2 regions of the Lactococcus sp. EKM203L genome follow, and region 1 is predicted to be linked to the other one. Evidence: predicted binding sites of a transcription regulator. Region 1 holds the regulator's gene; the other holds the start of a gene.
The links. The regulator NrdR, encoded in region 1, represses ribonucleotide reductase genes. The targets are predictions, from matches to a motif close to ACACNATATATNGTGT.
Positions count from the first base shown of each region.

Region 1 (5,695 bases):
GCGGACGATATTTTAGCTCAAGCAGAAAAAAGTTTAATTGACGTCCAACAAGGACGTAATACAAATGGCTTTAAGAAAATTTCTGATGTCCTAGCGATTCATATGGATGACCTTGAGCAAAAAGCTCAACAAAAGTCTAATATTACAGGTATCGCAACAGGTTATCCCGCTTTAGATAACATGACAACAGGTCTTCATGAAGAAGAATTGATTATTCTTGCGGCTCGTCCAGCGGTTGGTAAAACAGCTTTTGCCTTAAATATTGCTCAAAATATTGGGACAAAGCAAGACCGGACAGTTGCAATTTTCTCTCTTGAAATGGGGGCAGAAAGTCTTGTCAGCCGGATGATTGCTGCCGAAGGTTCAATTGATTCACACAGCTTACGTACTGGACAATTAAATGACCAAGAATGGAATGATTATTTCATGGCAACAGGGACTTTATCAAGAGCAAGTATTTATATTGATGACACACCAGGGATAAAGATTTCTGAAATTCGGGCGCGTTCAAGAAAATTAGCCCAAGAAACAGGAAATCTTGGTTTGATTGTTATTGACTACTTACAATTGATTTCTGGAACTGGTCGAGAAAATCGTCAACAAGAAGTTTCTGAAATTTCTCGTCAGTTAAAAATTTTAGCTAAAGAATTAAAAGTTCCTGTTATTGCCCTTTCACAGCTCTCACGTGGAGTGGAACAACGTCAAGATAAACGACCAGTTTTGTCTGATATCCGTGAATCTGGGTCAATCGAGCAAGATGCCGATATTGTCGCATTTCTTTATCGAGATGACTATTATGAACGTGGAACTGGTGAAGATGAAGACGGTGAAGAGATTCTGGAAGATAATAAAGTTGAAGTTATTATTGAAAAAAACCGTTCAGGAAGCCGTGGAACAGTTGAATTACTCTTTATTAAAGAGCATAATAAATTCGCAAGTATTGATAACCGATATGGCGACTAGATTTTTTTGACTAATTCGTGTTATAATATGAGTAATTGTCTAATTCTCTTTATTAATAAAAATGAACGATAAAGAATACATTATAAAATTTGATTCTTTTAATCAAAAAAGAGAGATATAATCAAGGATAAAATTAGATTTATAAGGTAAGCGTTCGGAGAAATCCGACTTTTACGTCTTATTTGGAGGAAAAAATGGATAACCAAAATCAAGAAATAGGAAAAATCGTTGACATTCGTGAAAAAGTTCAAGCACACTTGGGTGAAACGATTGAAATTACTTCACAATTTGGTCGTAAACGCGAAAATCGTCATAAAGTGAACTTGATTGAAGCCTATGCAACACATTTCATTATTGAAAATATTCCGGCTCGTGGTCCTAAAACAACTGAGTCATATCAATATGCTGACATTTTGACTCAAACTATTTTAATTCACTATCCAAACGCATAAGTTTGAGGAATAAAGTAAATGGTTCAAATAATGATTAATAGATTTTTAAAGGAAAGGAGGAGATAAGGATGATGAAAGCCGATTGGGATATGACGCCTGTTAAAGGTGGCTCTGGCAATGCATTTTTTGGGAAAAGTGATCAGGAACGCGTTTTTATTAAAAAAAACGGCAGTCCATTTTTGCCGAGTATTTATCTTGAGGGAATCACGCCAAAAGTCTTATGGACAAAACGTACGGCTGAAGGCGATACCTTATCTGCTCAACCTTGGATTGACGGTCATACACTAAGTCCTGAGGATATGGAAGACCGCCAAATTAATCATATTTTAGCACATTTGCATGACTCAAAAAAATTGGTTGAATCTTATAAGAAGTTGGGAAGTCAAATTATTCTTCCTGAACAATTATTAGAGGATTGTGTCCAAAATACTGAGGCTTTACGAACAAATCATTTTTTGTCAGGAATCATTGAAGAAATGCGTCAACAAGTTCCCGAAATCAAAAATGAAGAGGTCGTAGTCGTTCATGGCGATGTCAATCATAAAAATTGGTTAGTAGATGATAATTCAGGAAAAATTTATTTAGTAGATTGGGATACCGTCTTTTTATCAGATTCAATGGTTGATATGGCACATGTTTTATCACATTATATTAAACCAAATAACTGGTCTTTGTGGTTGATGACATCTGGTGTTAGACCTCGTTCAGATATTATGGATAAAGTGGCTTGGTATGGAAAACTTTCTTTTCTTCGCCAAATCTCTGAATATCTTTCTAGAGGAAAAATGAAAGAAGTGAATCAAGAAATCTTGGGACTTCGTAAATTTTGTGAATTATTTTAGTAAAAATAGGCTAGGGTTTGGACCTTCCTATTTTTTGGCTTATAATTGAATAATAAAAATAAAGAAATAGAAGATCACTTTTGCTGATTTTCTATCAAAAATTAAAAAATTGAGGTAAAAATGCGCGTCAGAAATCGTAAAGGGGCAGGCGAAATGCTTGCTGAAAACGCACATATCGTAGTTGAAAATCCAGCGGACTTTAAAGGACGTTGGTCAGAACGTTTTGGAAATGATCATCCGATTCATATTGAAGTGGGTTGTGGAAAAGGAGCTTTCATCACAGGAATGGCAGCTCTTCATCCAGAAATAAATTACATTGCAATTGATATGCAATTATCAGTTTTATCTTATGCTTTAGATAAAGCAATTGAAGCAGATTTGCCAAACGTACAAATGATGCTTGTTGATGGAGCTGCTTTGAGTGAATATTTTGCTGATGGTGAAATTGACCAAGTCTATTTGAACTTTTCTGACCCTTGGCCAAAAGGACGTCATGAAAAACGTCGTTTGACTTATAAATCTTTTCTTGCAACTTATGAAAAGATTTTACGTCCTGAAGGTGAAATTCATTTCAAAACTGACAATCGTGGATTGTTTGAATATTCTTTAGTTTCTTTAGCTAACTATGGCATGGAACTTAAAAAAGTTTGGTTAGATTTACACCAAGACGAAGAATTTGCGCCTCAAAATGTAATGACCGAGTATGAGCAAAAATTCTCACAAAAAGGTCAAGTAATTTATAGATTAGAAGCAAAATTTTTGCCTAAGAAGTAAATAAGTTGCTTTCTGTCATTAAAACTAATGAAAAAAATTACTGACAGAATAAGAAAGTCTAAACCAATTTTCTGTCAGTAAAATTAATAAGAATTTATTATCTATTAAGGAGAATAAAATGAGATGTCCAAAGTGTTCTTCTGAAGAATCAAAAGTTGTTGATTCAAGACAAGCCGAAGATGCTATTCGCCGTCGTCGTGTTTGTGAATCATGTGGTTTTCGCTTCACAACCTTTGAACGTATCGAAGAAATGCCCCTTTTAGTCATCAAAAAAGATGACAAACGTGAACCCTTTAATCGTGAAAAAATTGTTCGTGGTTTAGTTCGTTCAGCATACAAACGCCCAGTATCAAGTGAAGATATTGAAACAACAGTTGCAAATGTTGAAAGAAAAATTCGTCAACTAGACAGTAATGAAGTTGAATCAGATGTTATTGGTGAATTTGTGATGCAAGAATTAGCTGAATTGGATGATATCACCTATATCAGATTTGCCAGCGTCTATCGTTCATTCAAAGATGTCAGTGAATTAGAAGAGCTCCTTAAAAATATTACCAAAAAATAAATCCGTCAGTAAAAAGTGACTGAATAAGGAACATTAAAAAGTGAGGAAAAAAATGAGAGCGGGAGATTCATTTACAATGCTTAATCGAGGAAAGACCAGCTTTGACGCTGAGGCTTTTCGTCTGCTCTATTTACCAATCATTGGCACGGATGCCTTTGCGCTTTATCAGTTAATGCTAAGCTTCTCTACTGGAAGAATTTCTCACTTTTTGGAATATCTAAATCTCGGCCTCAATCCTTTTATTGAAGCATTAGATAAATTATCTGGCTTATCATTAGTTCGTGTTTATGATGATCATACCAGTCTTTATTTTGAAGTAAAAAGTCCGCTAAATTTTGAAAATTTCCTTGCAGATGATTTTTATAGACAACTTTTGATTTCAAGAATTGGTGAAAACCGAGTAGCTGCTTTAGCTAAAAGAATGGAACCAAAAGGAAGAGAAGTTTCCAAGAAATTTCATGAAGTTTATAAAGTTAGTTTTGACTCACAAGCTCAACAAAACCCTTCAAATACAAATGAACGTTTTGATATGGGGGCCTTTAAAAGTATTATGGAACGTCAAGGCTATCATTTAAACAATGAAAATCAAGACTCCTTAACGCTCTATTCACTAGCAGAAAAATTTGAACTGAATTGGTACGAATTATTCAAGCAAGCAGAAAAAACAGCCAATGCTGATAAAACTTTGAACATGAATAATTTGATGAGAAGTCTTTCAGGAGCTAGCCAACCGCAACCAGCACTTTCAGCTTTTCCTAAAGCATTTGCCGATTTGATTGTCATCAGTAAATCTCATGAACCAGATAATTTCATCCGACAGATAAAAGCGCAAGCTGGAGGCTTTGTCAGTTCGGAAGAACATAAGCTTTTAACTAATTTAAGTCGCCAAAATTTGCCAGCAGAAGTCCAAAATATTTTGATTCACTATGTTTTAGTACAGCAAAAAAATGCGTCGTTAAATCCAAATTTTGTAAATGCATTAGCCAACGACTGGATGAGAAATGAAGTATTTACAGCTGAAACAGCGGTAAAACGAATTTTGGAACGAGAAGAATTAGCTGCTGCTAAAGCAAAAACTGGAGCTGAAAAACGACCAATGAAAATCAAAAAAGAAGCACCAAAATGGTCAAATCCAGATTATGAAAATAAGACAAGCCAAGAAGAACTTGCAAAACTTGAGAAAATAAGGCTTGACTCTCTCAAAAAACTGAAAGGAGAGCAAAATTAATGGAATCTATCGGAGACATCTTAGGAAAACGTCAAGACATCCGTGAAAATTTTGAAAAATTAGTCGCAGAAGTATTAAAAAATGCTGATGTGCAAGCTTTTATTGCCCAACATCAAATGACTTCTGACGAAATTCAACGCTCTTACTCCAAGTTTTATGAATACGTTCGTGAGCATGAAAAATTTGAAAAAGGTGAAAAACGGGCAGCTGATGGTTATGAACCTGTTTTAATCATGAATCACGGCTATGCTGATGTTTCATATCAAACGACAAATGAATTGGCGCAGCAACAAGCAGCTCAAAACCTTTTGCGACGTGTGAATATTATTGGACTTCCAAAAGATTTAAAACAAGTCACTTTGGCAGATATTGCCCTTGATGATGTTCAAAGAATCAAACCATACCAAGCCCTAGTTGATTTTATTACTAATTTTCCCAAGAAAAAAGGACTTTATCTTTATGGAGATTTTGGTGTTGGGAAATCTTTCATGCTTGCGGCAATGGCAAACGAATTAGCCAAAAAAGGAATTTCAACAACTTTACTTCATTATCCCACTTTCATTTCTGATTTAGATTTTGACAATGCCAAAGTCTGGGTCAATGAAATAAAAGCCAGCCAAGTTTTAGTTTTGGATGATATTGGGGCAGAGCAAAACAACGCTTGGGTTCGTGACAGTATTTTACAAGTCATTTTACAACATCGCATGCAAGAAAATCTCCCGACTTTCTTCACTTCAAATTTAAGAATGGAAGAATTAGAGCAGCATTTAGCCGAAACCAAGCGAGCTGATGAAATTTGGCCAGCAAAACGTGTTATGGAACGCGTGAAATATTTGGCAGAAGAAATGCGATTAGAGGGGACGAATAGACG
Region 1 covers NZ_JAALEQ010000003.1:370,462-376,156, reverse strand. The annotation lists gene dnaB (replicative DNA helicase) at 1-963, shown strand, start outside; gene HFD15_RS07595 (Veg family protein) at 1,158-1,415, shown strand; gene HFD15_RS07590 (phosphotransferase family protein) at 1,484-2,257, shown strand; gene trmB (tRNA (guanosine(46)-N7)-methyltransferase TrmB) at 2,378-3,031, shown strand; gene nrdR (transcriptional regulator NrdR) at 3,150-3,596, shown strand; gene HFD15_RS07575 (replication initiation and membrane attachment family protein) at 3,649-4,824, shown strand; gene dnaI (primosomal protein DnaI) at 4,824-5,695, shown strand, end outside.

Region 2 (5,695 bases), 240 kb from region 1:
TTATCAAAAGTTAATGTCAATAATCGTTTTAGAACATTTCGCAAATGCTTACCCCATTTCCATTCATTGACGATACTTTAATGAATGAAAACAAGTAAGAAAATAGAAAGTCCGTCTTAGCGGCTTCCGTAGAAGCAATAGATGCTTTAGCACCAATGCTTCTGTTGTATTTATTAAATAACGCAACTTTCACATTGGTTAGCACCGACTTCTTCTTGGTCGTCAGTAAATGTACGAATGTAGTAAATTGTTTTGATTCCTTTTTTGTAAGCATAGTTACGCAAAATAGACAAGTCACGAGTTGTCATTTTATTATTTGCCACTTTCCATTCATAGAGACCTTCAGGTAAAGTTGAACGCATAAATAAAGTGAGTGACAAACCTTGGTCAACATGTTCTGTAGCAGCTGCATAAACGTCAATTACTGCACGCATATCTGTATCATAAGCTGATTTGTAATAAGGAATTGTTTCAGTGGCAAGTCCAGCAGCTGGATAATAAATTTTCCCAACTTTCTTTTCTTGACGTTCTTCGATGCGATTGACAATTGGGTGAATAGAAGAAGAACAGTCATTGATATAAGAAATAGAACCATTTGGAGCCACTGCCATACGGTATGAATTATAGAGTCCAGAAGTTTTTACTGTGTCACGTAAAGCAGTCCAATCCTCGATTGTTGGAACAGCAATCCCTTTGAAAAGTTCTTGAACTTTAGGAGAGACAGCTGCAAAATAATCATGTGTTAAATATTTATCAAAATAAGAACCATCAGCATAGGCAGATTTTTCAAAATTCTTGAAGCTAGACCCTTTTTCAACAGCTAATTTATTTGAAGCCACTAAAGTATAATAGTTCAACAACATGAAATAAACACTAGTAAATTCAACGGCTTCTTTGCTGTCATAATGAATTTGATTTTGTGCTAAGAAAGAATGTAAGCCCATTGCTCCAAGCCCAATCGCATGCATTTCATCATTACCTTTACGAACAGTTGGAACAGTATCGAGGTTTGAAGTTTCGGAGATGAAAGTTAAAGCGCGAACCATTGCTTCAATAGAAGTTCCAAATTCATTGCTAGAAGTCATCATATTCAAAACATTAGTTGAACCCAAGTTACAAGCGACGTCAGTTCCAACCACCTTATAAGTTTGGTCATCGTTCAAAACAGAAGGCGTTTGGACTTGCAAAATTTCAGAACAAAGGTTAGACATTGAAATTACACCATCAACAGGGTTAGCTTGATTGACTGTGTCAACATTTACGATGTAAGGATAACCAGATTCTTGTTGAAGTTTTGAAAGTTCTTGTTCAAGTTCACGGGCATTAATCGGTGTTTTACGAATTTCTGGATTGGCTACCATTTTGTCATATTCAGCTGTAATATCGACTTCGGCAAAAGGTTTACCATAATATTTTTCAACAAAATACGGCTCAAAGAGATACATTGTTTCTCCCTTTTTAACCAATTCATAGAATTTATCAGGAACAGTAACCCCAAGAGAGAGTGTTTTAACACGAATTTTTTCATCCGCATTTTCTTTTTTAGTGGACAAGAATTCCATAATATCTGGATGGAATAGTGATAAATAAACAACACCAGCACCTTGACGTTGCCCCAATTGATTGGCATAAGAAAAGGCGTCTTCAAAAAGTTTCATGACAGGAACGACACCAGCTGCCACTCCATCGTAACCTTTGATAGGTGCACCAGCAGCACGTAAATTAGTCAAGTTTAGACCAACACCACCACCATTTTTAGAAAGTTGCAAGGCAGAGTTAATTGTTCGTCCAATTGAATTCATATCATCAGTTAATTGTAGAAGGAAACAAGAAACAAATTCACCACGACGCTTACGTCCAGCATTTAGAAAAGTCGGAGTCGCAGGTTGATAACGACGATTAATCATTGCAAAAGCAAGATTATTAGCTAATTTTTCATCGCCGTCAGCCATGTATAAAGCATTCATTAACACACGGTCTTCAAAATCTTCAAGATAGAGAGAACCGTCATTGTTTTTCATGGCATATTGATTATAAAATTTGTAAGCAGCCATAAATGAATCAAAATGAAATTCAAATTTACTCAATTCTTTCCGAAGATTGGTAATAAATTCGGGTTTATATTTTTCAAGAAACTCAGCTTCTAGATATTCTTCTTTAACGAGCCAATTGAGTTTATCGATATATGTATCGGCTTCATAACGATTAGGTTCGACATTTTCTTTAAAAAAAGCAGTAATTGCTTCTTTATCTTTAGCAAGAGGAATGCTACCATTAACGGGAATATTAATCTCGTTATTAAGCTTGAAATAAGTTACATCTTTAAGTTGTTTTAGAGACATAAGTGACCTTTCTTAAAGCGTTCAACCATAAAGAACAGAGGGATGAACTCTAATATTATAATAAGTTCAAACTAATTAATAGAAATAAAAAGTTAAAAATAAAGAGGCTTCACTCATTAAGGTGAAGCCATAAAATCACAGCGGATTTTTGAAGGTGACTTTCGCTCCTTTGTCAAGCTGTGTAGCGAGTTTTTCGACAGCAGCAACATCGGCTGGTGTACCATTAAACTCAAAATCATATAAAAGCGGAATTTGGTATTTTGCAGAAAGTTCTTTAGCAGTAAAAATATAAATACCTGCGAAATTACGATTTCCTGTACCAATAATTCCTAGACAATGTTTATAATTATCATTATAAGCCATAAAGTCAAAAATAGGGTCCATAACATCTATTGATTTAGAAACAGTTGGAGATTCTTCGGCATAACTTGGCGTTATCAAAAGAAAAGGTTCATTCATTTCTATATCATCGTCAGGACTGATTTCGACATTTGGTAAGTTTGTTTTGGAAACAAAGCGACGTGTTTGCCCAGTTACACTGAAATAAGCAAGTTTCATATTAAGCCAACTTTGCTAATTCGCTAGGACGGAAACCAGAGAAGGCAAAGTCATCTTTAGTAATGACAGGTGCAGCACGAAATCCCATTTCAATCACTTTTTCAACAAATTCAGGTTGTTCATCGATATTGATTTCATCGAAGGCAATTTCATGTTCTGAGAGCCATTTTTTGACCATTTTGCATTGCATACAATTGTTTTTAGAATAGACTGTAACCATTTTAAATCTCCTTTGAGGACAAACGTATTTTATTAGTGAGAGTAAAAAGTCTTTGACTTTTTCTCGACTTTTTATAGTCTTATTTTATCGTAAAAAAAATATCTAGTCAAATTAAAGATACTAGATATTGTGTTGAATTATGTAAAATTATAAAAATAACACAACATATTGTGCTATTTTTCTTTTTGTTTTGATAAGTTTAAACCAAATGGGACAAGGGATTCGCAATGATTTTTGATTCTTTTGAGATTTGTTCTATGTCGTAAAATAATAATAATTGCTAAAACAAAAATAATAATTGAGAATAAAAGGTCGTAGGAAGTAAGAATAAATCCGATGCTAGGGAAAATAAGAATTCCCAATAAAGCAAATACAGCACCTATCACACTAGAGAGACTAATCATGCTAAAAAGCCATAGGACAATGATAAAGACAACAAGAAGGTAAATTAAGAAGAGCGGACTAAATCCAAGAATCACACCAGCAGAAGTTGCAACAGCTTTACCACCTTTAAAGCGGTCGAATATTGAAAAAGTATGTCCAATGACAGCAAGAAGACCGAAAATTAGAGGTGAAACACCATTGATATGGAAGAAAAGGGGTAAAAGAGTAGCAAGTGTCCCCTTTAGTAAGTCAAAAGCAAAAACTGAAATTCCTGCCTTTACACCTAGAATTCTAAAAGTATTGGTTGTTCCAGTATTTCCTGAGCCATAGTCATGGAGATTTTTTTTGAAAAAAATCTTGCCAATCCATAAGCCGAATGGAATTGCCCCTAAAAGATAGCTGGCAATGAGAAGAATAATAGTAAGCATAAGTTCTCCGAAGTTTATTTCGTTTAAAATCGATAATCTCTTTTAACTGTACAATTATATCATATTTTTAATAAAGATTACTGACAATATTGAAACATCTTCACTTACTTTTGGAAAAATTCTTACTATTAGATGAAAAAATTGTCAGCAGTCCTTTGACAAAGCTTTCTGAACAAGGTACAATAATCAAGATGAATATTTTTTATTAGCTCATTGTGGATAAAAAAATAGTGATTTAGATAGAAGATATAGGCTTTCGATGAGAGGAAAATAAATGGTAATAGATATTAATAACTATGATGACAGTGCGATTCAGGTTCTTGAAGGATTGGATGCTGTCAGAAAACGTCCAGGAATGTATATTGGATCAACTGACGGAACTGGTTTGCACCATTTGGTTTGGGAAATTGTAGATAATGCGGTTGATGAAGCTTTATCTGGCTTTGGTAACAGAATTTCAGTGACCATTAATGCTGATGGTTCTTTATCAGTAGAAGATGAAGGACGGGGAATGCCAGTTGGGAAACACGCCATGGGTATTCCAACTGTGGAAGTAATTTTTACTATTTTGCACGCAGGTGGTAAATTTGGTCAAGGGGGTTATAAAACTTCTGGTGGACTCCATGGTGTTGGATCTTCAGTCGTAAATGCCCTCTCGACTTGGTTAGAAGTTGAAATTACTCGTGACGGGACTGTTTATCGTCAACGTTTTGAAAATGGTGGACATCCAGCGACAACTTTAGAAAAAATTGGGAAAGCACCAAAGTCTAAAACAGGAACTAAAGTTACCTTCATGCCGGATTCTAGCATTTTTTCGACAACAGAATTTAAATATAATATCATTTCAGAACGACTAAATGAGTCTGCTTTTCTTTTAAAAGAAGTGACGATTAGTCTTGAAGATAAACGAACAGATGAAAAAGAAGAATTTCATTATGAAAATGGGGTTCAAGATTTCGTTTCTTATCTTAATGAAGATAAAGACAGTTTGACTCCAGTTCTTTATTTTGAAGGAAAACAAGATGGTTTTGAAGTTGAAGTTGCCCTTCAATATAATGATGGCTATTCAGAAAACATTCTTTCATTCGTCAATAATGTCCGAACAAAAGATGGCGGAACGCACGAAGCAGGTTTGAAGACGGCAATTACGAAAGCAATGAATGAATATGCTCGTAAAGTAAATTTACTCAAAGAGAAAGATAAAAATCTCGAAGGTTCGGATTATCGTGAAGGTTTGACAGCCGTCTTGTCAGTTTTAATTCCTGAGGAACATCTCCAATTTGAAGGACAAACCAAAGATAAATTGGGTTCTCCTTTAGCTCGTCCAGTTGTTGATTCTTTGGTTTCTGAGAAACTAAGTTTCTATTTGATGGAAAATGGCGAATTGGCGCAAAATTTGATTCGTAAAGCAATCAAAGCCCGTGAGGCTCGTGAAGCGGCTCGTAAAGCGCGTGAAGATTCACGAAATGGAAAGAAATCTAAAAAAGACAAAGGACTTTTGTCTGGTAAATTAACCCCTGCTCAAACAAAAAATCCAAATAAAAATGAACTTTATTTGGTCGAAGGAGATTCTGCCGGAGGGTCCGCTAAACAAGGACGAGATCGTAAATTCCAAGCCATTTTGCCTTTGCGTGGTAAAGTCATTAACACCGAAAAAGCTAAGATGCAAGATATTCTCAAAAATGAGGAAATCAATACAATGATTTATACCATTGGTGCAGGCGTTGGGGCAGATTTTACCTTGGCCGACCGTAATTATGACA
Region 2 covers NZ_JAALEQ010000003.1:132,044-137,738, reverse strand. The annotation lists gene nrdE (class 1b ribonucleoside-diphosphate reductase subunit alpha) at 174-2,342, opposite strand; gene nrdI (class Ib ribonucleoside-diphosphate reductase assembly flavoprotein NrdI) at 2,478-2,900, opposite strand; gene HFD15_RS06455 (redoxin NrdH) at 2,902-3,120, opposite strand; gene plsY (glycerol-3-phosphate 1-O-acyltransferase PlsY) at 3,294-3,932, opposite strand; gene parE (DNA topoisomerase IV subunit B) at 4,207-5,695, shown strand, end outside.
Region 2: a site for NrdR is predicted at 3,238-3,253, ahead of HFD15_RS06455 (redoxin NrdH). Genes of this name have one in related genera too.